DNA from 2 places in the Actinoplanes sp. CA-252034 genome. Region 1 is predicted to be linked to the other one. Evidence: predicted binding sites of a transcription regulator. Region 1 holds the regulator's gene; the other holds the start of a gene.
What was found. Region 1 encodes HspR, which represses chaperone genes until heat shock. Its sites were predicted from a motif close to TTGAGTNNNNNNNACTCAA; they were not measured.
Positions count from the first base shown of each region.

Region 1 (15,112 bases):
GCTGATCCAGCTCGGTCTCGGGCAGCACGAAGAGGGGCGCCGAGCCGAGGTCCTGGGCGGTCAGCATCTCGCCCAGGTGCGCGGCGACCTCGGCGGCCGCGTCGACCGGCACCCGGTCCAGGACCAGGGCGATCACCGTGCCACGCAGGCGGGCGGTGGTGAGCAGCTCCCACGGGACGGCGTCGGCGTACCGGGCAGCGGTGGTGACGAAGAGCCACAGGTCGGCCGCGGCCAGCAGTTGGGCGGCCAGTTTCCGGTTCTCGTCGACCACCGAGTCGACGTCCGGCGCGTCCAGCAGGGCCAGGCCGGGTCCGATCGTCGGGGTGGCCACCACCTGCAACGTGTCGTGCGTGTTGCTCTGCTGGCCCGTACGGGTCAATCCGGGCAGCAGCCCGCCGCGGCCGAACCACTGCACGTCGTCGGGATGGGTCACGAGCACCGGCGACCTGGTGGTCGGCCGGAGCACTCCGGCCGTGCTCACCGGGGCCTCGACCAGGCTGTTCACCAGGGTCGACTTACCCGCTCCGGTGGACCCGCCGACGACCACCAGGAGCGGGGCGTCGAGGCGGGCCAGCCGTGGGAGCAGATAGTCGTCGAGCTGGGCGACCAGGGCCGAGCCGACTCGCCGGGCCTCGCCCGCGGACGGGAGAACCAGAGGGTACGAAACCGCGCCGAGCGCCGCCCGTAAGCGGCTGAGGGCCGTCGCGAGCCGGCCGACCGCCGGGGAGGCTTCGACCGGTTCAGGGCGGTTTCCATGGTTTTCCGGACGGATCGGGCTCGCCCCCGTACGCTCTGTTGGACCACCTGTGGCCACGCTGACCTGGTCCTTCTCAATCGATTGGGCGGGGACGGCGGAAGGGGCCGACGGACCGACCGCGTCTCCGTGCGTCGTCACGGGTCAAGCGTGCACGATCTATGCATCCAGGACAACCGGGTCCCGGTATGCCGTGACCTGACAGGTATGTGCCAGTGCTCCTACGCGATCACCGGCTTGCGCCCGAGGGGCTCAACTTCGATTTGACGATGTGCGGCGCCGTGGCATCATTGAGTCTGTTCCACTCAACCTTCGTACGCGAACCCAAGCTGTGAAAAGCGAGGAACACCATGGCACGTGCGGTCGGCATCGACCTCGGCACCACGAACTCCTGCGTCAGCGTTCTGGAAGGAGGCGAGCCCACCGTCATCGCCAACGCGGAGGGCTCACGGACGACCCCGTCGATCGTCGCCTTCGCCCGCAACGGCGAGGTGCTCGTCGGTGAGGTCGCCAAGCGTCAGGCGGTGACCAACCCCGACCGGACCATCCGCTCGGTCAAGCGGGAGATCGGCACCAACTGGTCGATGGACATCGACGGTAAGCAGTACAACCCGCAGGAGATCTCCGCGCGGGTGCTGATGAAGCTCAAGCGGGACGCCGAGGCGTACCTGGGCGAGCAGATCACCGACGCGGTCATCACCGTCCCGGCGTACTTCAACGACGCGCAGCGCACCGCGACCAAGGAGGCCGGGGAGGTCGCGGGTCTCAACGTCCTGCGGATCGTCAACGAGCCCACCGCCGCGGCCCTGGCGTACGGGCTGGACAAGGGCTCCAAGGAGCAGACCGTTCTGGTCTTCGACCTCGGCGGCGGCACCTTCGACGTCTCGCTGCTCGAGCTGGGCGACGGCGTCATCGAGGTCAAGTCGACCTCCGGTGACAACCACCTGGGCGGCGACGACTGGGACCAGCGGATCATCGACCACCTGGTCAAGAGCTTCCGCGGCGAGCACGGCATCGATCTCTCCCAGGACAAGATGGCCCTGCAGCGTCTGCGCGAGGCGGCCGAGAAGGCCAAGATCGAGCTGTCCGCGGCCACCACGACCAGCATCAACCTGCCCTACATCACCGCGGGGGCGAACGGCCCGCTGCACCTGGACACGTCGCTGAGCCGCGCCGAGTTCCAGCGGATGACGCAGGACCTGCTGGACCGTTGCAAGGGCCCGTTCGAGGCCGCGATCAACGACGCCGGTGTCAAGCTCGCCGCGATCGACCACGTCATCCTCGTCGGCGGTTCGACGCGTATGCCGGCGGTCACCGAGCTGGTCCAGAGCCTGATCGGCCGCGAGCCGAACAAGGGCGTCAACCCGGACGAGGTCGTCGCCGTCGGTGCCGCGCTCCAGGCCGGTGTGCTCAAGGGCGAGGTCAAGGACGTCCTGCTGCTCGATGTCACCCCGCTGTCGCTTGGCATCGAGACCAAGGGCGGCATCATGCACAAGCTGGTGGAGCGCAACACCACCATCCCGGCGCACCGCTCCGAGGTCTACACCACGGCCGACGACAACCAGCCCTCCGTGCTGATCCAGGTCTACCAGGGTGAGCGCGAGATGGCGGCGAGCAACAAGAAGCTCGGCACCTTCGAGCTCAGCGGCATCGCCCCGGCGCCCCGCGGTGTGCCGCAGATCGAGGTCTCCTTCGACATCGACGCGAACGGCATCGTGCACGTGTCCGCCAAGGACCTGGGCACGGGCAAGGAGCAGAAGATGACGATCACCGGCGGCTCCGCGCTGCCGAAGGAAGACATCGAGCGCATGATGCGCGACGCCCAGGACCACGCGGACGACGACAAGAAGCGCCGCGAGGACGCCGAGACCCGCAACGTGGCCGAGCAGCTGCAGTGGCAGACCGAGAAGTTCCTGGCGGAGAGCGGCGACAAGCTCCCCGAGGACAGCAGGAACAAGATCGGCGAGGCGCTCGGCGAGCTTCGTGGCGCGCTCGGCGGCACCGACATCGAGAAGATCAAGTCGGCCCACGAGCGGCTGTCGCAGGTCTCCCAGGAGGCCGGCTCGCAGCTCTACTCGCAGGGTGAGGCTCCGCAAGCGGCCGCTGGTGGCGCGCCGGGCGGTGCCGGCACGGCCGGTCCGGCGGCCGGTGGTGACGACGTGGTCGACGCCGAGATCGTGGAGGACGACAAGAAGTGAGTGCCAAGGACGACGAGAACGACGGTCCGGCGGCCGAGCGGGACGTCATCCAGGACGAGATCGACGCCACGGCTGACGAGATCTCCACCGAGGAGCCGGTGAAGAAGTCGCAGAAGACGGTCGGTGCGCACCGGGCCCGTGATGAGGACGAGGCCCGCGCGGCCGAGGAGTCCAAGCCCGCGCTCGGAGCCGAGCTGGAGGCCCTGCGGGGCGAGCTGGAGGAGCGGACCCACGACCTCCAGCGCGTGTCGGCGGAGTACGCCAACTACCGCAAGCGGGTCGACCGCGACCGGGGTGCGGCGGCCGAGCAGACCACCGGCAAGGTCCTCACCGACCTCCTTCCGATCCTGGACGACATCGACCGGGCCCGGGAGCACGGCGACCTGGTCGGGCCGTTCGCCTCGGTGGCGGAGCAGCTCACCGTGGCGACCGGGAAGCTCGGACTGGTGGCCTTCGGGGAGAAGGGCGACCCCTTCGACCCGAACCGGCACGAGGCGGTCGCGCATCAGACGTCCGCCGACGTCGACGAGCCGACCTGTGTCGAGGTGATGCGCCGGGGTTACACACTGGGCGAGCGGCTGCTGCGCCCGGCTATGGTCGCGGTCGCAGATCCGGAGTGAGATCAGTGTCTGAGTCCCGCCCGCCGGTTACCGGTGGGCGGGACGTCGCCGACAAGTCGAGGAGGTGGACCGAATGAGCTCGAAGGACTGGCTCGAGAAGGACTTCTACGCCGTGCTCGGTGTGAACCGGTCCGCCTCCCCCGACGAGATCAAGAAGGCGTACCGGAAACTCGCCCGCGATCTGCACCCCGACCGCAATCCGGACAACAAGGAGGCGGAGGAGAAGTTCAAGGCCGCTTCCGAGGCGTACGACGTGCTGGCCGACGACAAGAAGCGCAAAGAGTATGACGAGATGCGCTCCCTGTTCGGCTCGGGCGCGTTCCGGCGTGGGGCACGGGGCGGCGGCGGCACCCAGTTCGATCCGTCCGACCTGTTCGGCGGCTTCTCCGGTGCTGCCGGTGGGCCGGGCGCGGACCGGCGGTTCGGCGGCAGCGGGTTCTCCGACATCTTCAGCTCGATCTTCTCCGGTGGCCAGCCGGGCGCAGGTCCGGCGACTGCCCGGCGTGGTCCGCAGCGCGGGCGTGACGTGGAGACCGAGGTGACCCTCGACTTCGCCCAGGCGGTCCGCGGCACGACCCTGCCGTTGACCTTGCGTACGCCGGGGGCCTGCGACACCTGCCACGGCAGCGGAGCCAAGCCGGGCACCACTCCCCGGTCCTGTCCGAAGTGCCACGGCAGCGGCCTGATCTCCAGCAACCAGGGTTCGTTCAGCTTCTCCGAGCCGTGCCGTGACTGTCAGGGCTCGGGCAGCGTCGTGGACGAGAAGTGCCCGGAGTGCCGGGGCAGTGGTGGGGTCACCAAGACCCGCACGATCAATGTCCGGTTCCCGGCGGGTGTGGCGGACGGCCAGCGGATCCGGCTCAGCGGCCGGGGTGAGCCGGGCGACCGCGGTGGCCCGGCCGGCGACCTGTATGTGCAGGTCAAGGTGCGCCCCGACGACCTGTTCGGGCGCAGCGGCGACGACCTGACGCTGACGGTTCCGATCAGTTTCGCGGAGGCGGTGCTCGGCGCCGACCTGAAGGTGCCCACGCTGGACGGTCCGGTCACGCTGCGGGTGCCACCGGGCACCCCGGGCGGCCGGAAACTGCGGGCCCGCGGCAAGGGCGTGGTCCGCAAGGAGGGCCAGGCCGGCGACCTGATCGTCACGGTGGACGTGCAGATCCCGGCTGGGGTGACCGGCGAGGCCCGGGATCTTCTGGAGAAGTTCACGAAGTTGACCCCGCCGCCGGCGCGGGATCGGATCGAGGCCCGCTTGCGCCGGGCTACCGGTTAGGACCCTCCCCGGGAGGTGGCACATGTATGAAGAGATCAGCATCTCGATGGAACAGGCCTCCGACGCGAAGATCTTGATCATCTCGGTGGCGGCGCGGCTCGCCGGGATGCACCCGCAGACCCTCCGGCAGTACGACCGGCTCGGGCTCGTGCAGCCGGGCCGGGCCGGTGGGGGCGGCCGGCGTTACAGCGAGCGTGATGTGGCGCTGCTCCGCGAGGTGCAGCGGCTGAGCCAGGAGGACGGCGTCAACCTGGCCGGCATCAAACGCATCATCGGGCTGGAGCAGCTGGTCAGCGACCTGCAGCACCGGGTGGCCGAGTTGGAGCAGCAGCTCGATTCGGCGTATGCCCGAATGGCCCAGATGGAGGCGATGACCAATCCGTACGGAAGCCGTGACCTGGTTCGTCAGGAGCGACACTCGACGGCCCTGGTGGTGTGGCGCCCACGGCGCTCTCCGGACAAATGAGTAACGGCGGCTCCCACAGGAGCCGCCGTTACTGCTTGTAGTAGTTGTTCGGATACTCTCCGTGCTCAGCGACGGTTGAACAGGCCCAGCCGGCGCGGGTACCGCACCAGGCCGCCCTCCATCCAGTCGTGGTGGTCGAAGAGCTCCGGCCGCGTCATCAGGACCCGGCAGTTGTGCGCCCAGATCTGCATCGGCTCGTCGCCGACCTCTTCCGCGCGCTCCACATACTTCTTGAGCCGGCGCTTGCGCTGCCCGCTCGCGTTCTGCCGCAGACCGTCCGCGGCGTAGATGTACATGCAGTGCTGAGCGAATCGCCTGGCCGGGCACTGCCTGTCCATGGCGAGCTCGAAAAGGGTCGGTCCGAGCACGTCGCCGGAGATCAGCAGATCCCAATCTTTCGGCATGGCGCTCAGTGGAACCGACTCAGGGTTGTACGCCCAGGTCTGCAACTCGTCGGGTCGAGGGTCGACCGGGTTGCCGAAACCGAGGAATGTAGCTTCACGCACGCTCACGTCGCCGCCTCACTCAACCGTCCGCATACGGCAAGCGTCACCCGCTGGCCATAGTGGCGAACGTCCCAATACTCAGAGTCGTCGCCGCGCAACGGTAGCGTGCTGCGTCCACTGACGGAAGTGTCAAGGCTTCACATTCAGATACTGGACAGTAACTTTGGGCTTGCTGAATGGAGACGCAGGTCACTCCATGGATGGCAGTGGCTTTTGGCGCTCGCGCTGAGCCGCCATCCGCTTCCGGATGATCTCCTTGAACCAGGCGTAGTCGGGCAGCCGTGCCAGCAGCGGACCGGTCACCACGGTGATCAGGACATACGCCGTGGCCAGCGGGGCGAGCCGGGAGTCGACGCCGTACACCACCGCGAGCCCGGCGATGACGACGGAGAACTCCCCACGCGGCATCAGCGCCAGACCGGCCCGGACCCGGCCGGGCAGAGCGATCCCCGCCCGCCGTGCCGCCAGATAGCCGGTGAGCACCTTGGTCAGCATGGTCAGCACGGCCAGCCCGAGCGCGGGCAGCAGCACCGGCGGGATGTCGGCCGGGTTGGTGGAGAGTCCGAAGAAGACGAAGAACACCGCGGCGAAGAGGTCCCGCAGCGGCGTGAGCATCTGCGTGGCGTGGTGCGCCACCGGACCGGAGATGGCTATGCCGACCAGGAAGGCCCCGACCGCCTCGGAGACCTTCAGCTCCCCGGCCACCCCGGCGATGAACAGCGTCAGCCCGAGCACACTCAGCAGCAGTGCCTCGGGGTCCTTCACCGACATGAATCGGCTGATCTCCCCGCCGTACCGAATGGCGACGACGAGGACCGCGACCACCGTGACCACCGCGACGCTCAGCGTGCTCAGGCCACTGGCCAGGCCGAGGCCGGCCAGTACGGCGGTGACCAGCGGCAGGTAGAACGCCATCGCCAGGTCCTCGATGACCAGCACCGAGAGGATCACCGGGGTCTCCCGGTTACCGACCCGGCCCAGGTCGCCGAGCACCTTCGCGATCACGCCGGACGACGACACCCACGTGATGCCGGCCAGCACCAGCGCGGCTTTCCAGTCCCAGCCGAGCAGGAACGCGAACGCCGCCCCGGGCAGCGCGTTGAGGACCATGTCGATCAGGCCGGCCGGGGCCGCCGAGCGCAGGTTGCCCACCAACTCGTCGGCGGAGTACTCCAGGCCCAGCATCACCAGCAGCAGGACCACGCCGATCTGCGCGCCGACCGCGGTGAACTCGGTGCTGGCCGAGAGCTGCACCAGACCGCCCTGACCGAACGCCAGACCGGCCAGCAGGTAGAGCGGGATGGGGGAGAGACCGAAGCGGCGACCCAGGCGACCGAGCATCCCGAGGCCGAACAGAAGCGCGCCGATCTCGATGAGCAGGATCGTCGTGTGGTGCTCCACCGCGCTCAGCCGTCGTCGTCGCCGGCCAGGATGGCGGTGACACCGTCCAGGCCGTGCCGGGTGCCGACCGCCACCACCACGTCGTTCGCCTCGAACCGGAACTCCGGCCCCGGGGAGGGGATCACCTCCCGGTCGCGGAGCACGGCCACGATCGAGGAGGTGGTACGACTACGCGCCTGGGTGTCGCCCAGACGCCGGCCCACGAACGGGGAGCCGGCCGGGAGCGCGATCTGCTCGGTGAGCAGGCCGGCCGCCTGTTGGCGGAGACCGGCGAGCTGTCCGAGCATCAGCGACGCTCCGAGCACGTCGGCCAGGGCCTCGGCCTCGTCGTCGGTGAGCGGGATCGACGCCAGGCTGGAATCGGGATCGTCCACGTCATACAGGACGAGGTCGCGCCGCCCGTTGCGATGCGACACCACCCCGACCGTCCGGCCCGATGAGGTCACCAGGTCATGGCGGACGCCGATTCCCGGCAGCGGAGTCTGTTCCACCCGTACACGCACGTACTCACAGTAGTGGGGTGAAAGATCCTTCGCGCGGCACCGGCGAGGATCCGGCGTGGCCCGCGTTACGACGCTACGGGTTCGTCTCCGCGTCAGGTATCGTCTCGCGGATACGGGGAGAGGGAGATGTCCATGCGCCGATTGTTTGCTGTCCTGTTGGCCGCGCCGCTGCTGGCTGTTCCGGTCGCCGCACCCGCCGCGGCCGCCTGCGCGCGGGTGCCGAGCGACTTCAACGGTGACGGGTTCGGTGATCTCGCCGTCGGCTCGCCCAACCGGCACGAGCCGGTTCAGGACGTTCCGTGGGAGGGGGCGGTCAACGTCGCCTACGGTTCGGCGTCCGGGGTCGGCAAGGGCTCCCTCGGCTCGGCCACCTTCACCGGCCACTCCGACATCGTCGGGCCCGGCTTCGACGGCAGCCTCCGTCTCGGTGAGGCGCTGGCGTCCGGTTACTTCGACGGTGACTGCTATGCCGACCTGGCGGTCAGTGCCGCCTCGGGGAGCAAGTTCCTGCTGCTCTACGGCAGCGAGTGGGGTCTGACCAGCACGCGGGCGATCGGGTTCGACCGGACCGCGATCCAGCCGGGTGGTGCGTACGAGTCGGGCTTCAGCTACGACCTCGCCGCCGGTGACTTCAACGGCGACGGCTTCGACGACATCGCGGCCGGCGCCCCGTGGACCGACGGCAAGCGGGGTGCGGTCGGCGTGCTCTACGGCTCCACCGCCGGCATCAGCGGTGCCGGCAGCCAGTGGATCGGCCAGGACAGCGCCGGCGTGCCCGGAGCAGCCGAGCCGGACGACATCTTCGGCTGGTCGGTGGCCGCCGGTGACTTCAACGGCGACGGCCGGGACGAGTTGGTGGCCGGTTCGCCCGGCGAGGCGCTCGGCAGCAAGCGTGACTCCGGCGGCATCGTGGTCTTCCCGGGCACCGCGGCCGGTGTGTCGACCGCCGGCTCGGTCTGGTGGGACCAGGACTCGCCCGGTGTTCCCGGCGCCGCGGAGAAGGAGGACCAGTTCGGTTACGTCCTCACCGCCGGTGACACCGGAGCCGACGGCCGGGACGAGCTGATCGTCTCCGCGCACCAGGAGTGGATCGGCACGAAGACGGGCGCCGGCGCGGTGCACGTCTTCCGCGGTGCCGCCTCCGGTCTGGTGCCGGGCGCCATGTTCACCCAGGACGACGCCGCCATTCCCGGCTCCTCCGAGAGCGGCGACTACTTCGGGTCGGCGCTGGCGCTGGTCGACCTCAACCGCGACGGCAAGCGTGACCTGGCGGTCGGCGTCCGCGGTGAGACGGCCGGCACGGCGCAGGGCACCGGCGCGATCAACGTGCTCTTCAGCACCACCGCCGGCCCGGTCGCGGCCGGCTCGATCTACCTCGACCAGAACTCGGCCGGTGTGCCCGGCTCGAACGAGTCGCAGGACGGATTCGGCTGGGGCCTCACCCGGCTGGTCAACGCCTACGGCGGCGACACCCTGGTCGTCGGCATTCCGGACGAGAGGGTCAGCTACGCCTCGGAGGGCGCCATCGTCGTCCTGCCCGGCGCGGCCGCCGGCAAGACCCGCCCGGAGGGACACTCCTTCACCGGGGCGAACTTCCCGGGCCGCGCGTCGGCCGAGTCGAACTTCGGCTGGGGTCTCGTCTCCTGAGTCTCCTGAGCCTCCGGTGATCAGCCCGGGTCGGCGGCGTTCTCAGCCGTCACCCGGGCTGTCTCGTTCTCGGGACGCGGCGCCCGCACGGCCAGCAGCAGAATCAGACCCAACACCGAAAGCCCGAGATTCAGGGTGTACGCCAGACGGAAGCCGTACTCCTGGGCCAGCCCGAAGAGCGGTGCCGACAGGATCTGCCCGAGCGGGAACGTGTTGGAGAACATCGTGGACGCGCGGCCCGGGAAACGGGGCATCATGTCCTGGAAGTAGGAGATGCCCAGGCCGGAGGCGGCCGCGATCATGATCGCGTTCAGGATCTGGGCGGCGGCGAGCATCCAGACCGATGTGGCCGCCACCGCCAGCGCCTGGTAGGCGACCCCGCAGACACCGCCGAACAGGATGATCCGGCGCAGCGGCATGCGGGTGGAGAGCTTGCCGAAGCCGAGCATCAGCGGGATCTCCAGCGCGGCGCAGATGCCGAGGATCAGGCCGGCGTCACCGACCGAGCCGTTCAGTTCGGTGCTGAGGTACAGCGGCATCGCCTGCACGCCGAGCACCATGGAGGTCTGGAGCAGCACGAAACCGACCAGGATGGGGTAGACCTGCCACGGCGCCCGAGCCGAGACGGTCTCACCCTCCCGGGGCGCGGCCGGCGCCTCCACCTCGGGCAGCCATCGTGCCGCCAGCAGGGCCGCCAGCAGGTAGAGGACGGCCGCGGCGCCGTAGACGTACCGGAAATCGCCGGCCTCCAGCAGGAACGCTGCCAGCGACGGGCCGCCCACCCAGGCGATCGAGAACACCGTGCGCAGGGTGCTGATGCCCATGGCGGCCCGGCTGGGATCCTCCTGTTGGAGCACCTGTCGGGCGTACGCGAAGGATTGGGGGAACAGCGCCCCGGCGATCGCGGTGGCCGTCGCGGTGAGCGCGAGCAGCACCCAGAAGTCGCGGACCACCGCGGTGAGACCGCTGCCGGCGCAGCCGGCGAGCGCCGCGACGATCAGGATCGTGCGCCGCATCGGCCGCCGGTCGGAGATGCGGCCGATCGCCCACGACATGGCCACACCCGAGAGCGAGGCGGTCACCAGGAAGAAGGTGACCTCGATCGGACTCGCCCGGACGGCGGTGCTGAGGAAGAGTCCGAGGAACGGGCCGACGACCGCGGTGGCGATGCCGACGGTGAGGAACACCAGGCCGAGAGGGAGGAGCCGGCGGGACAGTGACACGACTGCCGACGTTACGGGTTGTTTCCGATTGGAGCCCCTGTCCGGTGGTGACTGTCACCGTGGCTCGGGCGCGCTAGAGTTGAGTGGCACACGCTCAAGTCTGCCGGTGCATTCAGGGGAGCTGATGAACACCGAACGTTTGACCACCAAGAGCCGCGAAGTGATCACCGGCGCCGTCGCCGACGCCGGCCGCCGCGGCCATGCCACGGTCGAGCCGTGGCACATGCTGCAGTCGCTGCTCGACACCGGCGGCTCCACGGCCACCGCGCTGCTGCGGGCGGTCGGGGCGAATCCGGCGGACATCCGCCGGGCCGCGGTCCGGGCGATCGAGCAGCTGCCCTCCGCCCGCGGGGCCAGCACCGTCGAGCCCAGCCTGTCCCGCGAGTTCGTCAACGCGATCGGCTCGGCCGACCTGATCGCGAAGCCGCTCGGCGACGAGTATGTGTCGACCGAGCACCTGCTGGCCGGCCTGGCGCGGGTGGGCGGCGCCGTCTCGGCCGTCCTCAAGGACGCCGGCGCCACCGAGGACGCCCTGGTCGGAGCGTTCCCGCAGGTTCGCGGTGGGGAGCGCCGGGTCACCACGGCCGATCCCGAGCAGACCTACAAGTCGTTGGAGAAGTACGGCGTCGACCTCACCGCGCTGGCCCGCGAGGGCAAGATCGACCCGGTGATCGGGCGGGATGCCGAGATCCGCCGGGTGGTGCAGGTGCTCTCCCGGAGGACGAAGAACAATCCGGTGCTGATCGGCGAGCCCGGTGTCGGCAAGACCGCCATCGTGGAGGGTCTCGCCCAGCGCATCGTCGCCGGTGACGTGCCCGAGTCGCTGCGCGACAAGAAACTGGTCTCCCTCGACCTCGGTGCCATGGTCGCCGGCGCACAGTACCGGGGACAGTTCGAGGAGCGTTTGAAGAGCGTGCTCGAGGAGATCCGCGGTTCCAACGGCCAGGTCGTGACCTTCCTCGACGAGTTGCACACGGTCGTCGGCGCCGGCAAGGGCGAGGGCTCGATGGACGCCGGCAACATGCTCAAGCCGATGCTGGCCCGCGGTGAGCTGCGCATGGTCGGCGCCACCACGCTCGACGAGTATCGCGAGCACATCGAGAAGGACCCGGCCCTGGAGCGCCGGTTCCAGCCGGTCGTGGTCGGCGAGCCGACCGTCGAGGACACCATCGGCATCCTGCGCGGGCTCAAGGGCCGTTACGAGGCGCACCACCGGGTCCAGATCACCGACGCGGCCCTCGTCGCGGCGGCCAGTCTCTCCGACCGCTACATCAGTGACCGGTTCCTGCCGGACAAGGCGATCGACCTGATCGACGAGGCCGCCTCCCGGCTGCGGATGGAGATCGACTCCCGTCCGGTCGCGCTCGACCAGCTGCACCGGCAGGTGGACCGGATGCGGGTGGAGCGCCTGGCGCTGGAGAAGGAGACCGATCCGGCGTCGATGGCCCGGCTGGAGCGGCTGATCGCCGACCTCGCCGACCGGGAGGAGGAGCTCACCGCCCTCACCGCCCGGTGGGAGCGCGAGCGCGGCGGGCTCAACCGGGTCGGCGAGCTGAAGAAGGAGCTCGACGAGGCGCGGGCCGCGCAGGAGCGGGCCCAGCGTGACGGCGAGTTGCTGGAGGCGTCCCGGCTGCTCTACGAGGTGATCCCGACCCTGGAGCGGGAGATCCAGCGGGCCGCCGAGTCCGAGGAGGAGGAGAACACCGAGCCTCCGATGGTCAAGGAGGACGTCGGCGCGGACGACATCGCCGAGGTGGTCTCCGCGTGGACCGGCATCCCGGCCGGCCGGATGATGGAGGGCGAGACGGCCAAGCTCCTGCGGATGGAGGAGTCGCTGGCCGGCAAGGTGATCGGGCAGCGCGAGGCGGTCGAGGCGGTCGCCGGTGCGGTGCGCCGGGCCCGGGCCGGTATCGCCGACCCGGATCGGCCGACCGGCAGCTTCCTCTTCCTCGGCCCGACCGGCGTCGGCAAGACCGAGCTGGTCAAGGCGCTCGCCGGGTTCCTCTTCGACGACGAGCGCGCGATGGTTCGCATCGACATGAGTGAGTATGCGGAGAAGCACTCGGTGGCCCGGCTGGTCGGCGCGCCGCCCGGCTACATCGGCTACGAGGAGGGCGGTCAGCTCACCGAGGCGGTGCGGCGCCGGCCGTACAGCGTGGTCCTGCTGGACGAGGTGGAGAAGGCCCATCCGGACGTCTTCGACCTGCTGCTGCAGGTGCTCGACGACGGCCGGCTGACCGACGGCCAGGGGCGTACGGTCGACTTCCGCAACGCCATCCTCGTGCTGACGTCGAACCTGGGCTCGGCCAACTCCGACTTCACGATGAGCGACGAGGAGCGCCACGACGAGGTGCTGGCCGCGGTCCGGGCCCACTTCAAGCCGGAGTTCCTGAACCGGCTGGACGACATCGTGGTCTTCCACGCCCTCACCAAGGAGAACCTGATCCGGATCGTCGACATCCAGTTGGCCCGCCTGCGGGCCAGGCTGGCCGAGCGGCGCCTCACCCTCGAGGTGACGCAGAGCGCGGTCGACTGGCTGGGTGAGCACGGGTATGACCCGATCTACGGCGCCCGTCCGCTGCGCCGGCTGATCCAGTCCTCGATCGGTGATCTGCTGGCCAAGGCGCTGCTGGCCGGCCGCATCCGGGACGGCTCGACCGTGCTGATCGACCTGGGCGACGCGAAGGACGGCCTCACCATCCGGTAGTCGTCACGGTAGGTCCAGCACAGAGAAGGGCCCCGGGTCTCCCCGGGGCCCTTTCTCATCTGTCGGCCGACCGTCGCCGGTAGGCCTGTGTCATCAGTACGTCCGTGATGGCGTGCTCGCCCTCCGCGGACCAGATCCGTATGCCGTTGCGATGGAGTTGATACCGGACGTCTTTGAATCGCGTCCGGGTGTCGTCATGGTGGACGATGTCCAGGGTGTCGGCGTGGGGCATGGGACTCACCGGTCCTTGTCAGGTCTGGGGCGGCCGCGGTGTGGTCACGCGGCCTGCGCAATCGGAGTGGCGCCGTCAGCCGGTCTGCCTCGGCCCCGGGAAGGTGTGCGCGGGGCGGGCGACTCGTGCGGGCACGGCGTGCCGCTGGAGCCTTCTGCTTCCAGGTGGACGCCACATCATCGAAGTCTAGGGGGCCGGTCCAAGCGTGTCGCCCCCCGAACGAACGACGGTTTGCGGTCATTTGGGGTCATCGTTGCCTGATGTTGCCACACCGTCGCGAAGGGTGAGGCCCGGTCGCGCGATGTGGTCTGCGACAAGTACCGTGAATTGATCAATAGGAGGGCAGCGTGACCGTACCGGCATATCCGGTTCCGAACCCGGCGGCGCCGAGTCGCCCGGTATCGGTGACCGTTTCATCGAGTCTTCTCTATCTAGTCGTCGCCATGCAGGTCCTGAACGCGGTCGTGCTGCTGTCGACGATGGGTGTCGCCGTCGACGCCTATCGGGACGCCCTCACGATCGAGGACCCTCAGCTCGCCGACGCGGCCCCGTTCATGCGGTTCGTTCTGATCTTCATGGTGGTGATCTACCTGCTGATCGGCGGCGCGGTCGCCGTCCTGGCCATCCTGAACAGCCAGGGCAAGAACGCATCGCGGATCGTCACCTGGGTCTTCGCCGGCCTGGGCCTCTGCTGCAACGTCATCAGCCTGGGCGGCAACGCGGCCGGTGGCATCGCGGCCGGTGGCACCGGCGAGAGCGGGATCAACACCACCCAGCTCGAGGAACGGATCGCAGACGCGATGCCGGGGTGGTATGAGCCGGTCCTGATGATCTCCGCCCTGCTGACCGTGCTCGGTCTGCTCGGCGCGATCGTGCTGCTGGCGCTGCCGTCCTCGAACGCGTGGTTCCGCAAGCCGGCGTGGAACGCCTACCCGGGCTACCCGGGTCAGCCCGGATACCCCGGCTATCCGGGTCAGTCCGGCTATCCGGCCCAGCCGGGTTACCCGGGACAGCCGGGTTACCCCGGTCAGCAGGGTTACCCGCAGTCGCCCTACGGCCAGCCGGGATATCCGCAGTCGCCGTACACCCAGCCGGGTTACCCGCCGCCGCCCAACCACTTCGGATCGCCGCAGCAGTACGGCCAGCCGGGTGAGCCGGCGCCGGGCCTGCCGTCGTACCCGGGAGCGGGCGAGCCCACCACGCCGCCGCCGTATCCGGGCGCCACCGGATCGCCGGCCGCTCCCGCCTCCACACCGCCGCAGCCGGACCCCTGGGCCCCGCCGCCGTCCTCCGACCCGTGGGGGACCCCGCCGGTGCCGCCGGCGCAGTCCGATCCGCCTACGCCGCCGTCGTCGGGCGGGCACGCGGGCGGGGATTCGTCCCCGCCACGGCCGCCCACCGACCCGGCCTGATCGCTTTCGGACCGGCCCGCCCTCACCGGGTGGGCCGGTCCGGCCACTTCCGGGGCCCGTACGCGATAGGTTCTTGCCAGCCGAACCTCGCGGGAGCATCGATGTCCTACGCCGTCCCGACACCGCTAGTCACCGCACCGCCGGCCGCGCGCCGGCCGGTCCCCTGGCCA
Region 1 covers NZ_CP191846.1:109,111-124,222, forward strand. Annotated here, with positions in the region: gene ACQPZW_RS00480 (ABC transporter) at 1-895, opposite strand, end outside; gene dnaK (molecular chaperone DnaK) at 1,105-2,952, shown strand; gene grpE (nucleotide exchange factor GrpE) at 2,949-3,572, shown strand; gene dnaJ (molecular chaperone DnaJ) at 3,646-4,845, shown strand; gene ACQPZW_RS00500 (heat shock protein transcriptional repressor HspR) at 4,868-5,311, shown strand; gene ACQPZW_RS00505 (hypothetical protein) at 5,377-5,823, opposite strand; gene ACQPZW_RS00510 (cation:proton antiporter) at 6,007-7,158, opposite strand; gene ACQPZW_RS00515 (cation:proton antiporter regulatory subunit) at 7,224-7,721, opposite strand; gene ACQPZW_RS00520 (FG-GAP repeat protein) at 7,854-9,368, shown strand; gene ACQPZW_RS00525 (sugar efflux transporter) at 9,389-10,591, opposite strand; gene clpB (ATP-dependent chaperone ClpB) at 10,716-13,298, shown strand; gene ACQPZW_RS00535 (hypothetical protein) at 13,974-14,942, shown strand.

Region 2 (15,112 bases), 5.1 Mb from region 1:
CCCTCGATCAGCGCGGTGAGCACGGTGTCGCTGAAGTCGTGCTGTTCCCGCAGCTCGGCGATGAGCCTCAGCCGCCCGGCGTCGGCGTCGTTGAGCATGTGCCCGGCCCGCAGCAGCACCAGATAGAGGGTCAGCAGCAGCACGCTGACGACGATGTTCGCGACCACGCCCTCCAGGTCGATGTGGTTGCGTTTCATCACCGCCAGCGACAGCCCGAGCAGCACCACGACCGCGGCCACCGTCGGCGCGAGCCGCCGTACCGTCCGGCTGCCGAGCCGTCCGCTGCCGAAGATCTGCACCGCCAGTGCGCCGGGGCGGCTGATCGTCACGGCCAGCGCCAGCAGCAGCAGCGCCGCCTGGGTGCCCGGTGGAGTGATCCGCGCGGGGGTGTCCCAGTAGAGGGCGGCCAGGCCGAGCAGAGCGGCGAACGCGGCGACTCCCATGACCAGCGCCGCGGCGGCGGCCAGCAGCTGCGCCGGCAGGTGGCCCCGGCGCCTGCCGTTCTCCATCAGCAGCAGGGCCAGACCGATCAGCAGGAACGCGACCGGCGACCGCATCGGCGGCTGGCCCGTCGCGGTCGTGGCGAGGTTGTCCGCCAGCGTGGAGACCGCGCTGCCGGCGACGAACACCGCGATCAGGCGGACCGCCCACCGCTGCCGGGTGCCGGCGCGCACCGGTCCGGCGATCAGCAGCGCGATGGCGGCGGCGCACGTCATCACCGCGCTGGGCAGCGACATCAGTTGCTCGCCGGGCAGATGCCGCGCCAGGCGCAGGCTCAGCAGGTTGTCGACCAGTCCGAACACGCCGAGCAGCAGCGCGGTGATCGTCGCGGTGCGCCACAGTCGGCCCCGGCGCGTCCGCCTGCTCGAAGAAACCGTCACGCCACCAGGGTCACCAATAAACTGCGAGCACAGGACGCGTTCACGCAACTATGCGCAGGGAAAGCGGCATGGGCCAGGTAACCGTTGCGATCGCCGACCCCGGCGACCCGTTCGCCGGGACGGCGCTGTCCCGGCTGGGACACGAGTTGCGGGGGCCGCTCGCCGGAATCGTCGGACTCACCAAGATCATGGGCCGTAAGCTGGCGGACGGCGCCACCGACGCGTCGCAACTGGCCAGACAACTCGACATGATCAACAACAGCGGGACGGACCTGCTCGCCACCGTCGAGCGGATCGTCACCCTGGCCCGGACCGCCGACGCCGGGCCGCGACCGGAGCCGGTGGACTGCCGCGCCGTCTGCGAACTGGCGATCACCGCCACGGCTGCCGCCGCGGACAACCATCATCGGGGGGTACGACTCGACGCCCCGCCCACACCGGTGACCGGACTGGCGAACCACGACGACCTCCGCGACGCCGTGACCGAGCTCCTCGACAACGCCATCAAGTACGCCGACGGCCCGTCCGTGCGCCTCGTCGTGCACGCCGACGGCCCGGCCATCGAGATCAGCGACGACGGGCCGGGCCTGGCGGCCGACGAGCGTGAGCGGGTGTTCCTGCCGTTCGAGCGCGGTCACGCGGCCATCGAGCGCGACGTCGCCGGCGCCGGGCTCGGCCTGCCGCTCGCGGTCCGGCACGCGCGCCGGTGCGGCGTGGGGCTCGACGTGCGTACCGGCGGCGACGGCACCACCTGCACCCTCACCCTGGCCCCGCTCACGGCCGGCCACTGAAGGGAGGCCCCATGGCCACCGTCCTGGTCGTCGACGACCGCGCCACCAACCGCGAGGTCGCCCGGATCACCCTCGACGACGGCGGCCACCGGGTCATCGAGGCGACCGCCGGAGCGGAGGCCCTGGACCTGGCCCGCCGTCTGCACCCCGACATCGTGCTCGCCGACGTCGTCATGCCCGGCATGGACGGCTACGAGTTCGTCCACCGGCTGCGCGCCGACGCCTGCACCGCCGACATCCCGGTGCTGCTCTACACGGCCAACTTCCGGCCCGACGAAGCCGCGCCGCTCGCCGCCGCGTACGGCGTCACGCAGGTCGTCTCCAAGTCCGCCGACCCCGCCGACCTGCTCGTCGCGATCGACAACGCCCTGCACAGCGACCCCGCCACCGCCGCCACCGGCGACGCCGGCGGCGAGCACCTGCGCGCCGTCAACGCGAAACTGGTCGAGAAGGTGCTGGCCCTGGACGAGAGCGAGGCCCGTTTCGCCGCCCTCGCCGACGTGTCCCCGGTCGGCATCATCTCCGGCCCGCGCGGGCTGCACGCTACCTACACCAACCCCCGGCTCAGCGACATCACCGGCCTGAACGCCGTCGAACTGCACGGCCACGGCTGGCTGCGCTGCCTCACCGAGGAGGATCGTGACGCCCTGACCGGGCACGGGCTGCCCGGTGGCCAGGCCGGCTACTACGGCGAGATCAACCTCGGGCCGGACCATCGCCGCTGGCTGCACACCACGGTCCGGCGCATCGACGACGCCGAGACCGCCACGGCCGGCTTCGTGGCCACCGTCGACGACGTCACCTCGGTCGTCGAGGCCGAGCAGCGTCGCCACGCCGAGGAGCGCCGCCGCATCGCCGAGCGCTTCGACGGCCTCGCCCGGCTGTCCGGCGCGGTCGCCCACGACTTCAACAACATGCTCAACATCGTCCTGTCGTTCACCGAGTTCACCGCCGACGCCGTGCAGGACGCCACCGGGACGCCGCTGACCGGCGGCGACGCCGCGGCGATCCTCGCCGACCTGGACCGGATCAGGACCGCCGGCAAGCGCGCCGCCTACCTGGCCCATCAGCTGCTCACCTTCGGCGGCCGCGAGGTCGTCGCGCTCGCCGTGCTGGACCCCAACGCTGTGGTCACCGAGGTCATCGCGATGCTGGGGTCACTCGGCCCGCACGTCACCGTCCGCGCCGACCTGCAGCCCGGCGTGCGCAACGTCACCGCGGACGGCGCCCAGCTCACCCAGGTGCTGATCAACCTGGCCACCAACGCCCGCGACGCCATGCCCGACGGGGGAGTGCTCACCTTCACCAGCAGCGACGCCGACCGCGACGGATACGTGCACCTCACCGTCCACGACACCGGCCACGGCATGAGCCCCGCCGTGCTCGACCGCGCGGTGGAGCCGTTCTTCAGCACCAAACCCAAGGGCCAGGGCACCGGGCTCGGGCTCGCCACCGCGTACGGGATCGTCCGCCAGTCCGGCGGCGACCTGGTCCTGGAGTCGGCGGCGGGGCGGGGCACCACCGTGCATCTGCACCTTCCCGCCACCGACGAGGTGGTCGCCGGTACCGCCACGCCGGTCACCGGGTCGGTCGGCACCGGCCACACCGTCCTGGTCGCCGACGACGAGGACGGCGTCCGCGAGGCCGCCCGCCGCATCCTCAGCCGGGCCGGCTACACGGTGCTGACCGCGGCCGACGGCCGGCAGGCCCTGGAGACGGCCCGTCACCACCCGGGCCGGATCGACGCGGTCCTGTCCGACGTGGTGATGCCGCACGTGAACGGCCCGGAGCTCGCCGCCGCCCTGCACGGCGAGCTGCCGGGTGTCCCGGTGCTCTACATGTCCGGGTACGCCGACCCGCTCATGTCCGAGCAGGGCCTGCTCGACCCGTCGGTGACCGTGGTCGGCAAGCCGTTCACCGCCGAGCAGCTGCTGACCGCCCTGCACACGGTCCTGACCGGCGTCAGGAGCTGAGCGCGGTCAGAGCGGCCGTGGCCTCCCGGTAGATCACGCTCGGGTCCTCGGCCAGCCACGCCTTGACCTGCTTGCTCCACGTGTCGGCGAGCACCTCGGTGTGCCCCGCCTCGAGACCGTCGAGCGCGGCCGCCACGATCACCGCGGGCGCCGTCTTCTCACCGTCGTACCAGGCCATCATGTCGGTGTCGGCGGCACCCAGGTGCAGGCCGGTGACCAGGGTCTTCTGCGCGGCCAGCTCCACGCGTGCGCTGTTGGTCAGCGCCCACTCGGCCGCCTTCGCCGCGTGGTAGGCGCCGGCCCCGTCGACGGCGAGCCACGAGATCGCCGACAGCACGTTGAGGATCGCCCCGCCGGCCAGCCCCGGCGCGAACGCCCGGATCACGCCGAGCGTGCCGTAGAAGTGGGTGTCCATCTCGCTGCGCACGGCCGCCAGGTCACCGGTGATCAGGTTGGCGCCGGTCGAGATGCCGGCGTTGTTGACGAGAATGTTCACGTCCGGGGCGGCCTCCGCCGCGGCCGCGATCGAGGCGCTGTCGGTGACGTCGAGGCGTACCGGGATCACGCCGGGCACGTCGATGAGCTCGGGGCGGCGGGCGGTGGCGTACACCTTGGCGGCGCCCCGCTCGACGAGCGACTGGGCGAACTGCCGGCCGAGGCCCCGGTTAGCGCCGGTGACCAGGACGTTTGCTCCGTTGATCTGCATGAGGGATACGCTAGGACCTGACGTTGACGTCAGAGGCAACTTTTATGGTGGGGGTCACTGTGCGCATCGGAGAGCTGGCGACGAGGGCCGGGGTGAGCGTCCGGGCCCTGCGCTACTACGAGGAGCAGGGCCTGCTGGCGGCCGGCCGCAGCGACAGCGGCCAGCGGCACTATCCGGAGCCGTCCGTCGACCGGGTGCAGCTCATCCAGATGCTCTACGGGGCCGGCCTGTCCAGCCGGACCATCGCTGAGCTGCTGCCCTGTGTCGACGCGAGGGTCAGCACCCCGGAGTCCCAGGCCCGCCTGGCCGCCGAGCGCGCCCGCATCGACGAGCAGATCGCCGACCTGATCCGCACCCGTGACCGGCTCGACGCCGTCATCGCCTCGACGACCGACCCGGCGAACGGCTGCACCGTGATTCACCACTGACAAACGGTCAACCCTGCGCCCGCCGAGCCGATAGGAGTCGAGGAGCAGCGGTCGGACGGCCGTGCCGGGACCGGGAGCGATCATGGTGGACGACAGCGACCGGCGCCGCGCCGGCCAAGGCAGCAGCACCCAGGCCGACCCGGAGGCCGCGGCCCGGGAGTGCGTGACGGCGGCGCTCGGCGGCCGTACGCCCGAGCCCGCCGACCTGGTGATCGTGCACGCGACGGTCGGCTACGACCCGCTGCGGTTCTTCGAGGCGGTGGCCGAGGCGGCGGCGCCCGCGCAGGTCGTCGGCTGCACCGCCTTCGCCGGATTCACCGCCGCCGCCACCCTCACCGCCGGCGTCGTGGCGCTCTACCTGCCGGCCGCCGAGCTCACCTTCGGCGTGGCCGCCGCCGACTCGGTCAGCGGCGATCTGCGCGGCGCCGCACGCCGCGTCACCGAGCTGGCCCGCGAACGCGCCGGCGGGGACGGCGAGCACTCGGTGCTGATGATGCTCTCCGACGGGCTCGCCGGCGATCAGCGTGAGGTGGTCCGCGGCAGCTACGCGGTCACCGGGGCGACCGTGCCGCTGGTCGGCGGCGCGGCGTCCGAGGATCTCTCGATGCGGGCGACCTACCAGTTCGCCGACGGCAAACTGATGTCGAACAGCCTGGTCGCGGTCTGGATCAACTCGCCGCATCCACTCGGCATCGGCGTCGCGCACGGCTGGCACCCGATCGGCGATCCGATGACGGTGACCCGCGCCGAGGCCAACATCATCCACGAGCTGGACGGCCTTCCGGCCGTCGACGCCTACCTCAGCCAGCGCGGCGGAGAGCTGCCGGCCGGCGAACCCGGCGACGGCGACGCCCCCACCTTCGCCCGGCTCACCTTCGACCATCCGCTCGGGCTCGCGAACGCCGCGGGCACCTTCGACGGACGGCACATCCTCGGGTGTACGCCGGAGGGCGCGCTGGTCATGTTCGGTCACGTCAGCGAACAGTCCGTGGTCCAGGTGCTGGCCGGCAACCCGCGTGAGCTGCTGGACGCCGCAGGCTCGGCCGCCGCCACCGCGGTCCGGCGGCTCGGCGGCCCACCCCGCGGCGCTCTGGTGTTCAGCTGCGCCGGCCGCGTCCCGCCCCTCGGCGAGGCGCTGGCCGAGGAGGCCGCCGCGATCCGTGACCGGCTGGAGGCGGTGCCGTTCGCCGGATTCTTCACCTACGGCGAGTTCGCCCGGGTCACCGGCTCGACCGGATTCCACAACGCCACCGTCGTCGTCCTCGCGTTCTGATCATGGGGGAGGTGACCACGGCCGGGGACGACGAGATCCGCCGGCTCCGCGCCGAGCTGGCCCAATCCCGCGCCATCTCGGCCCGCGCCCTGGCCCGCGCCACCCGGCTGGCCCAGCTGGTCACCGCGCTCGGCAAGGTCACCGAGGTCGACGACGTGCTGGAATGCGCGGTGTGTGACGTCGCGGAGCTGTTCGACGCCGACATCGCGGTCGTCCTGACCCCGGCCGACGCGAGTCTGCGGGTGGCCGCGCAGTGGGGCATCGCGGCACGGCACCTGCCGTCCGGAACGGTGGACGAGCCCCCGGCCGCCGGGTTGCTCACCGCGGGCCGCCCGGTGACCGCCGCATCCGTCGAGCAGGTCCCCGCGCCCGGCTGGCTCGCTGCCAACGGCCTGTCCCACGTCGCGTACGGGCTGCTGACCGTCCGCGGCGAGCACCTCGGTTACCTGCTGCTGGCCCGGACCGACGAGCGCCCGTTCGACGACGCCGACACCCAGGAGCTGATCGCGGTCGTCAGCCGGATCTCGCTGGCCATCGACAACGGCCGTCTCTACCGGCGCACCCAGGACCAGCTGCGGCGGCTCCAGCGGCTCAACACGGTGACCGCGGGCCTGGCCGGGATGGTCGACGTGATCACCGCGGCCCGCAACATCGTCGACACGATGATCGAGCACGTGCCGGTCGCCGGAGCGGCCGTCTACCTCACCGACGTGTACGGCGAGGAGCTGGCCGCGGGTGGCGGCGCCGAGTGGCCCCGGATCCTCGGCGACGGCCTGCCCGGCGTCCCGGAGGGCACCCTGTCGCTGCGGCTGGGCACGCAGGACCCGAGCGCCGGCCGCCTGCTGCTCACCGGCGTCCCGGCCGACGGCACCGACGCCCGGTCGTTCCTCGACCACCTCGTCGACGTGGGCGGCCTGGTCCTGGAGAAGGCGCTGCTGTTCCAGCGGATCCGGATGCAGGCCGAGACCGACGTGCTCACCGGCATGCCGAACCGCGCCTACTTCATGGAGACCCTGGGAGCTTCGCTGAGCCGGTGCCGGCAGGACGGCAGCGACGTGGCGGTCCTGTTCATCGACATGGACGGGTTCAAGGCGATCAACGACACGTACGGCCACGACGCCGGTGACCAGTTGCTGATCACCGCGGCCCAGCGGCTGTCGGATACGGCCGGCCTGCACGGCATAGCGGCCCGCCTCGGCGGCGACGAGTTCGTGATCGCCTGCACCGACACGTCGGCGGCGGAGGCCGGCCTGCTCGCCGGGCGCATCCAGGAGGCCGTCGACCAGCCCTACGTGCTGCGGTTGCCGTCCGGCGCCGTGGAGGCGACCGCCGGTTGCAGCATCGGCCTGGGTCTGGCCGCGGACTGCGGTTACGACGCGTCGACGCTGCTCAGCACCGCCGACGCCGCCATGTACGCGGCGAAGCAGCTCCGCCGGGCGGCCCGCCGCGGGTCAGCTGTCGGCAGCCTCGTCGGGACAGTCCCACCCGCCGCCGGTATCGATCACGACGACGACGTGGGGTAGCCCCTCGGCCGGGACCGGGGCCGGAACCGGCATCGGAAGGCTCGCGATGACGAACGACGCCGTGATGGAGAGCGCGGCGACCGCGATGGCGATCGAGTCCCTCGTCCGCACCGAGTCTCCCCTCATCGGAAGCAGCAACCATACACGGAATAGGCAAACGCCTATGGGATAGCTTGTCCGGGTGAGTCTCCTCGAGGACGTGGGCGTACGCGACGGCTGGCGCTGCTGGGTGTGTGACGAGCCGGTCGACCCGGACAAGTCGGTCAACGATCCGCGTGGCCCGAGCGTCGACAGCCGTACCGCCGACCGCAAGGCCAAGGTCACCGAGCGGCTCGCCCACCGCGCCTGCAACACCCGTAAGGGCGCGGTCAAGGTGGTCATCGCCTGGCCGGACCGGCTCAACGTGGTGGAGCCCGCGCCGCTGATCACCGTCGCCGAGCGCCTGGAGCGCAAGGGCGGCCGCGAGCTGGTGGCCCGCAGCCCGAGCCGCCGCGACGCCCAGGAGGCGGCGGACTGGCTGGTCGACCGGTTCTCTCGACTGGTGCCGGGCCTGCCGGTGACGGCGACCGTGGACACCGGCGGCGGCCAGTTCCTGATCGCGCTGGCCAGCGGGCGCCGCTGACCGTTACGGTCCATGCGTGGACCAACACGGTGCCGACGGTTTCGTCCAGCTTCTGAATCCCGAGGGTGACCACGTCGACAGCGTCACCGGCCCGGACGGTGTGACGTACTCGGTCGACTTCACCGACGACGAGTTCCGCGGGCTCTACCAGGACATGGTCACCGTGCGCCGGCTCGACGCCGAGGGGGTGGCCCTGCAGCGGCAGGGTGAGCTGGGCCTGTGGGCGAGCCTGCTGGGCCAGGAGGCGGCCCAGGTCGGCTCCGGTCGGGCGCTGCGGCCGCGGGACATGGCGTTCCCCACCTACCGCGAGCACGCGGTGCTCTACTGCCGGGGGATCGACCCGATCATGCCGTTCGGGCTGTTCCGGGGCGTGGACCAGGGCGGCTGGGATCCGAACGAGTTCAAGTTCAACCAGTACACGATCGTCATCGGCTCGCAGACCCTGCACGCCACCGGCTACGCCATGGGCGTGACCATGGAGGGCGGGACCGGCTCGGCCGACGGTGAGGCGGTGATCGCCTACTTCGGCGACGGGGCCTCCAGCCAGGGCGAGGTCAACGAGGCGTTCGTCTGGTCGGGTGTCTTCCACGCCCCGATCGTCTTCTTCTGCCAGAACAACCAGTACGCCATCTCCGCGGCGGCCGAACGGCAGACCCGGGTGCCGCTCTACCGGCGCGCGGCCGGCTACGGCTTCCCCGGCATCCGGGTCGACGGCAACGACGTGCTGGCCAGCTACGCCGTCACCCGCGCCGCCCTCGATCAGGCCCGGCACGGGCAGGGACCGCGACTGATCGAGGCCTACACCTACCGGATGGGCGCGCACACCAGCTCCGACGACCCCACCCGCTACCGGATCGCGAGCGAGGTCGACGCGTGGCGGGCCAAAGACCCGATCAGCCGGCTGCGGGCCTTCCTGGTCAAGCAGCGGATCGCCGGCGACGACTTCTTCGCGCAGGTCGACGACGACGCCGGAAAGGCCGCCCTCGACCTGCGCGAACGCGTGCTCGCCATGCCCGACCCGCAGCCGGTCGAGCTGTTCGACCACGTCTACCCGACCGGCTCGCCGGAGCTGGACGCGCAGCGCCGGCGGTTCACCGGCTACCACGCGTCCTTCGACGACTGAGAAGGATCAGACCGCCGCGACCGCGTCCGAGGTCACCGCCTCCAGCGCGCTCCCGAGGATCTCGCGCACATCCGAGACCAGGTGTACGGTCAGCGCCTCCCGCACGTCCGCGGGCACCTCGTCCAGATCCGGCTCGTTGCGCCGCGGGATGTAGACCTCGGTGAGCCCCGCCCGCTGGGCGGCGAGCAGCTTCTGCTTCACCCCGCCGATCGGCAGCACCCGCCCGGTCAGCGACACCTCGCCGGTCATCCCGATCTCGGCGCGCACGTTGCGGCCCAGCAGCAGCGACACCAGCGCGGTCGTCATCGTGACGCCCGCCGACGGCCCGTCCTTGGGCACCGCGCCGGCCGGCACGTGCAGGTGGATCGGGTGGTCCAGCTGCTCGGGGGAGATGCCCAGCTCACCGGCGTGCGCCCGCACGTACGACAGGGCGATCTGCGCGGACTCCTTCATCACGTCGCCGAGCTGGCCGGTGACCGACAGGCCCGGCGTGGTGCCGGGCAGCAGCGACGCCTCGATGTAGAGCACGTCGCCACCCATCCCGGTCACGGCCAGGCCGGTGGCCACGCCGGGAACCGCGGTCCGCTCACCGGACTCGGGCGTGAACCGGGGACGGCCGATCAGGTCCTTCAGGTCAGCGGCGTCGACGGTGGCCGGCAGCTCCTTCAGGGACACCTTGCGGAACGCCTTGGCCAGCAGGCGCTCGAACGACCGTACCCCCGCCTCCCGGGTGTAGTTGGCGGCGATCTCGCGCAGAGCGCCCTCGGTGACCGTCACCTCGCCGGGTTCGAGCGCGGCGCGCTCGAGCTGCCGGGGGATGAGGAAGTCGCGGGCGATGGCGACCTTGTCGTTCTCGGTGTAGCCGTCGATCGCGATCAGCTCCATCCGGTCGAACAGCGCCTGCGGGATCGTCTCCAGGACGTTGGCGGTCGCGATGAACAGCACGTCCGACAGGTCCAGGTCCAGGTCGAGGTAGTGGTCACGGAACGTGTGGTTCTGCGCCGGGTCCAGCACCTCCAGCAGCGCGGCCGCCGGGTCGCCCCGGTAGTCGCTGCCCACCTTGTCGACCTCGTCGAGCAGCACGACCGGGTTCATCGAGCCGGACTCGCGGATGGCCCGCACGATCCGGCCCGGCAGCGCGCCGACGTAGGTGCGCCGGTGCCCGCGGATCTCCGCCTCGTCCCGCACGCCGCCGAGAGCGACCCGCACGAACTTACGGCCCAGTGTCCGCGCGACCGACTCGCCGAGCGAGGTCTTGCCGACCCCGGGCGGACCGGCCAGCAGGATCACCGCACCAGAGCCACGCCCGCCGACCGTCTCCCGGCCGCGTGACTCGCGCCGGGCGCGCACGCCCAGGTACTCCACGATGCGCTCCTTGACCTCGTCGAGGCCGTGGTGGTCGGCGTCGAGGACGGCACGGGCCGCCTCCAGGTCGGTGTTGTCGGTGGTGCGCACGCTCCACGGCAGATCGAGGACCGTGTCCAGCCAGGTGCGGATCCAGCCGGCCTCCGGGTTCTGGTCGCCGGCGCGCTCCAGCTTGTCGACCTCACGGAGCGCGGTCTCGCGTACCGCCTCGGGCAGGTCGGCCGCCTCGATCCGCGCCCGGTAGTCGTCCCTACCGTCGGCCTCGCCCTCGCCGAGCTCCTTGCGGATCGCCTTGAGCTGCTCGCGGAGCAGGTATTCGCGGTTGCGCTTCTCGACGTTCTCGCGGACGTCGTTCTCGATCGTCTCGTTGACCTCGGACTCGGCCAAAAAGTCCCGGGTCCAGTCGATCAGCAGCCGCAGCCGGGCCTCGACGTCGGGTGTCTCCAGCAGCTCGCGCTTGCGGTCGCCGGACAGGTACGGTGCCCAGCCCGCCGTGTCGGCCAGGTCGCTGGGGTCGTCGATGGCGCTGACCGAGTCGATGACCTGCCACGCCTCGCGCTTCTGCAGCACCGAGACGACCAGCTTCTTGTACTCGGCGGCCAGCTCACGGACCTGCTCGGACGGCTTGTCGGCGGGAACCGGCTCGGCCTCCACCCACAGCGCCGCGCCGGGCCCGGTCACGCCGCTGCCGATCTTGGCGCGGGGCCCGGTGCGCAGCACGGCGGCCGGGGAGCCACCACGGATCTTGCCGACCTGCTCGACGCTCGCCACGACACCGTAGGACGCGTAACGCCCCTCCAGCCGCGGCGCGATCAGCAGCTCGGAGGCCGCCGAGGTGACGGCCGCGTCGACGGCGGCCTGGGCGGCCTCGTCGAGCTGCACCGGCACGACCATGCCCGGAAGCAGGACGATGTCGTCGAGGAAGAGCACGGGGAGTCGCTTGCTCACGGTTACCTCCGGGAAGTTGAGTACGGCAGGCTCAACCGTGGCCGGATCCCCCTTCTTCCAGCGTTCACTGTCGGCGAACAGTGCCTTGAAAAAGTGATATCACATTGATAGTGTGGCGCCATCACCACGAACGGGGAGGCCCACATGACCGAACACCTCGACCTTCCTGCTCCGCAGGTGCGTGAGCGCACCGCCCGCGACGCCTCCGGATGGCCCGTCCTCGCGATCGCCGGAGCGGTGATCCTGCTGGCCGTCGCGGTGTTCGCCGTCGCCGTCCAGCAGTCGGGCGTCACCGCCGTGCTCAGCCTGCTCGGCGTCAGCGTCCTGCTCGTGCTCGGCGCCGTCATCGCCCTGGCCGGCCTCACCCCGGTCGCCCCCGGCGAGGCCCGGGTCCTGCAACTGCTGGGCCGCTACACCGGCACCGTCCGCACCGACGGGCTCCGCTGGGTCAACCCGCTCACCAACCGGCGCCGCATCTCCACCCGCATCCGTAACCACGAGACCGACGTCCTAAAGGTCAACGACGCCGACGGCAACCCGATCGAGATCGCCGCCGTGGTCGTCTGGCAGGTCAAGGACACCGCACGGGCCGTCTTCGAGGTCGACGACTTCATCGAGTTCGTCGCCATCCAGACCGAGACCGCCGTGCGGCACATCGCCAACAGCTACTCCTACGACTCCCACGACACCAACCTGATGTCGCTGCGCGACAACGCCGACGAGATCACCGCGCGACTGTCCGAGGAGATCGGGGTACGGGTCGACGCCGCCGGAGTGAAGATCATCGAGTCCCGGCTGACCCGCCTGGCCTACTCGCCGGAGATCGCCCACGCCATGCTCCGCCGCCAGCAGGCCAACGCGATCGTCGCCGCCCGGACCAGGATCGTCGAGGGCGCGGTCGGCATGGTCGAGCTGGCACTGGCCCGGCTGACCGAGCACGACGTCGTCGAGCTCGACGAGGAGCGCAAGGCCGCCATGGTCAGCAACCTGCTGGTCGTCCTCTGCGGCGACCGGGACGCCCAGCCCGTCGTCAACACGGGCACCCTCTACTCCTGATCCCATGGCCACCGAGCGCAAGAAGCTCCTGCTCCGCCTCGACCCCACCGTGCACGACGCCCTGGCACGGTGGGCCGGGGACGAGCTGCGCAGCACCAACGCCCAGATCGAGTACCTGCTGCGCAAGGCGCTGGGCGACGCCGGCCGGCTCCCGGGCGGGGTCGGCCGGATGCGAGGACCGGGCCGCCCACCCGCCGCCGACCCCGCCGCCGCCGGCCCCGCCGGCCCCACCGCGGACGCCGATCCCGCCGCGGACCCGACCGGTCCGGATGTCGACCCCTCCCCGTCGGATGCCGACTCGACGGGGGCGGGCACGGGCTCGACCGGTCCGGATGCCGGCTACGCCCCGCCGGACGCAGACGATGAGGAGAAGTGATGACCGTCCCCGGCAGCCTTGCCCAGCGGATCTTCCTGCTGGCTCATGACCCGGCCAAGGGCCGCGTGCGAATCGGCACCAATCTCGGTGCCATGGTCCGCGCGGCGGCTCTCGCCGACCTCTATCTCCAGGGCCACCTCACCGACGAGCGCGGCCGGGCCACCCCGGGCGGACGCCGGCCGTGCGCCGACCCGGTCCTGGCAACCCTGCTCGACGACATCGCCGGCTCCCGGCCGCGCAAGTGGCAGTCCTGGGTGGACCGCCGGCAGCGCGCCACCGTCGTCGCAGTGCGCACGCAACTGGGCGACGAGGGCTGGGCGCGCGTGGAACCGTACCGCATCCTCGGGATCTTCCCCGCCACGAAGGTCACCCTCCGTGACCCACGCGCCCGCAAAGAGCTGCTGGGCCGCGTCCGTTCCGCGCTGAAGGACCCGATCAGCCGCGTCGAGCCCGCCGACGCCGCGCTGGTGGCCATCGTGGCCGCCGGAGACCTCGGCCTGGTCCTCAGCCGCCGGGCCCGTCGCGAGGCCAAGCGGCGCATCCAGGAGCTGACCGACGTCAGCGGGCCGATCGGGCCCGCCCTGCGCAAGTCGATCGAGGCCTCCGCGGCCGCCGCGGCCGGCTGAAATACGGATGCGGACGGGCGGCGGCGGGGCGATCATGGCGCGATGTGGCGACTGCCGTTCTTCGAGGCGCTGGCTGATTCGCGGCGGGTGCTCATCGCGGGCGCCGGCGGCGGGTTCGACGTCTACGCCGGGCTTCCGCTGGGGCTGGCGCTGCGAGACGCCGGCCGCACGGTCCACTTCGGGAGCCTGTCGCTGGTCAACCTGTACGAACTGGACCGCAGCGTCTGGGTGGACCGGGGCGTCGCGTCGATCACCGCGGAGACCGCCTCGCACCAGGAGTACTTCCCGGAGCGGGCACTGGCCCGCTGGCTGGACCGGCAGGGGCTGCCCGCCACCGTGTACGCGTTCCCGCGCACCGGGGTCCGGCCCCTGCGCAGCGCGTACCGGCGGTTGGTGAAGCGGCTCGGCCTCGATGCGATCGTCCTGGTCGACGGCGGCACGGACATCCTCATGCGCGGTGACGAGGCGGCCCTGGGCACCCCTGTCGAGGACGCGACGAGCCTCGCCGCGGTGGCGTCGACTCCGGTGCCGACCCGGTTGGTGGCGTCGATCGGGTTCGGTGTGGACGCCTACCACGGCGTCAACCACGTCCAGGTGCTGGAGAACATCGCAGCCCTGGACCGCGACGGGGCCTATCTGGGGGCGTTCACCGTGCCGACGCACGGCCGGGAGGCGGCGCTCTACCGGGACGCGGTCGAGCACGCGCGGGCCGAGACGCCGGGCCGGTCGAGCATCGTCAACGGGCAGATCGCCGCGGCGCTCACCGGAGCCGCCGGGAACGTGGCGCTCGACGACCGTACCGAGGGATCGCCGTTGTTCGTCAATCCGCTGATGGCGATGTATTTCACCTTCGATCTGCCCGGACTGGCCGCGCGGTCGTTGTACCTCGACCGGATCCGCGGCACCGAGCACATGCTCGAGGTCAGCCATCTCATCGAGCGGTTCCGCGACGAGGTCGAGCCCCGTCCGAGGGTTGCGTTCCCGCACTGACCGGCGCTGCCGGCGGGCACCCGGCCGGGCGCCCGCCGACGATGCCGGATCAGGCCGGCGGGAGGCGCATCCCCAGCACCGGGAACGGGGTGGCCGCCCGCAGGGCGGCGGGCGCGGTCACTCCGAAGGCGAGTAGCGCCAGGTCGGTCATCGCGGGCCCGACGTCACCGATCCACGGGTTGATCGAGATGCTCAGCTGGGTCGACGCGTCCGGCGTGGAGAACGAGTAGCTGACGAACCCGAAGATGCCACCGCTGTGTCCCCACAGTGTCGGGCCGCCGGGCAGCGGCTGCCGGTAGATGCCGAGGCCGTAGCCGAGCTCGCCGACCGGGGTGAGCATCTCGGCCAGTTGCGCCCGCCGCAGCAGCCGGCCGCTGAGCAGGCTGCGGTAGAAGCGGTTGAGGTTCGCCGTGGTGGAGACGATCTCCCCG
Region 2 covers NZ_CP191846.1:5,222,803-5,237,914, reverse strand. Annotated here, with positions in the region: gene ACQPZW_RS23965 (PAS domain S-box protein) at 1-881, opposite strand, end outside; gene ACQPZW_RS23960 (sensor histidine kinase) at 950-1,672, shown strand; gene ACQPZW_RS23955 (response regulator) at 1,684-3,645, shown strand; gene ACQPZW_RS23950 (SDR family oxidoreductase) at 3,635-4,351, opposite strand; gene ACQPZW_RS23945 (MerR family transcriptional regulator) at 4,411-4,779, shown strand; gene ACQPZW_RS23940 (FIST signal transduction protein) at 4,862-6,052, shown strand; gene ACQPZW_RS23935 (diguanylate cyclase domain-containing protein) at 6,064-7,575, shown strand; gene ACQPZW_RS23930 (hypothetical protein) at 7,757-8,197, shown strand; gene pdhA (pyruvate dehydrogenase (acetyl-transferring) E1 component subunit alpha) at 8,214-9,320, shown strand; gene lon (endopeptidase La) at 9,327-11,579, opposite strand; gene ACQPZW_RS23915 (SPFH domain-containing protein) at 11,778-12,689, shown strand; gene ACQPZW_RS23910 (hypothetical protein) at 12,694-13,065, shown strand; gene ACQPZW_RS23905 (GOLPH3/VPS74 family protein) at 13,065-13,691, shown strand; gene ACQPZW_RS23900 (DUF1152 domain-containing protein) at 13,734-14,681, shown strand; gene ACQPZW_RS23895 (serine hydrolase domain-containing protein) at 14,731-15,112, opposite strand, start outside.
Region 2: the regulator HspR is predicted to act here: its motif matches at 11,650-11,668, upstream of lon (endopeptidase La).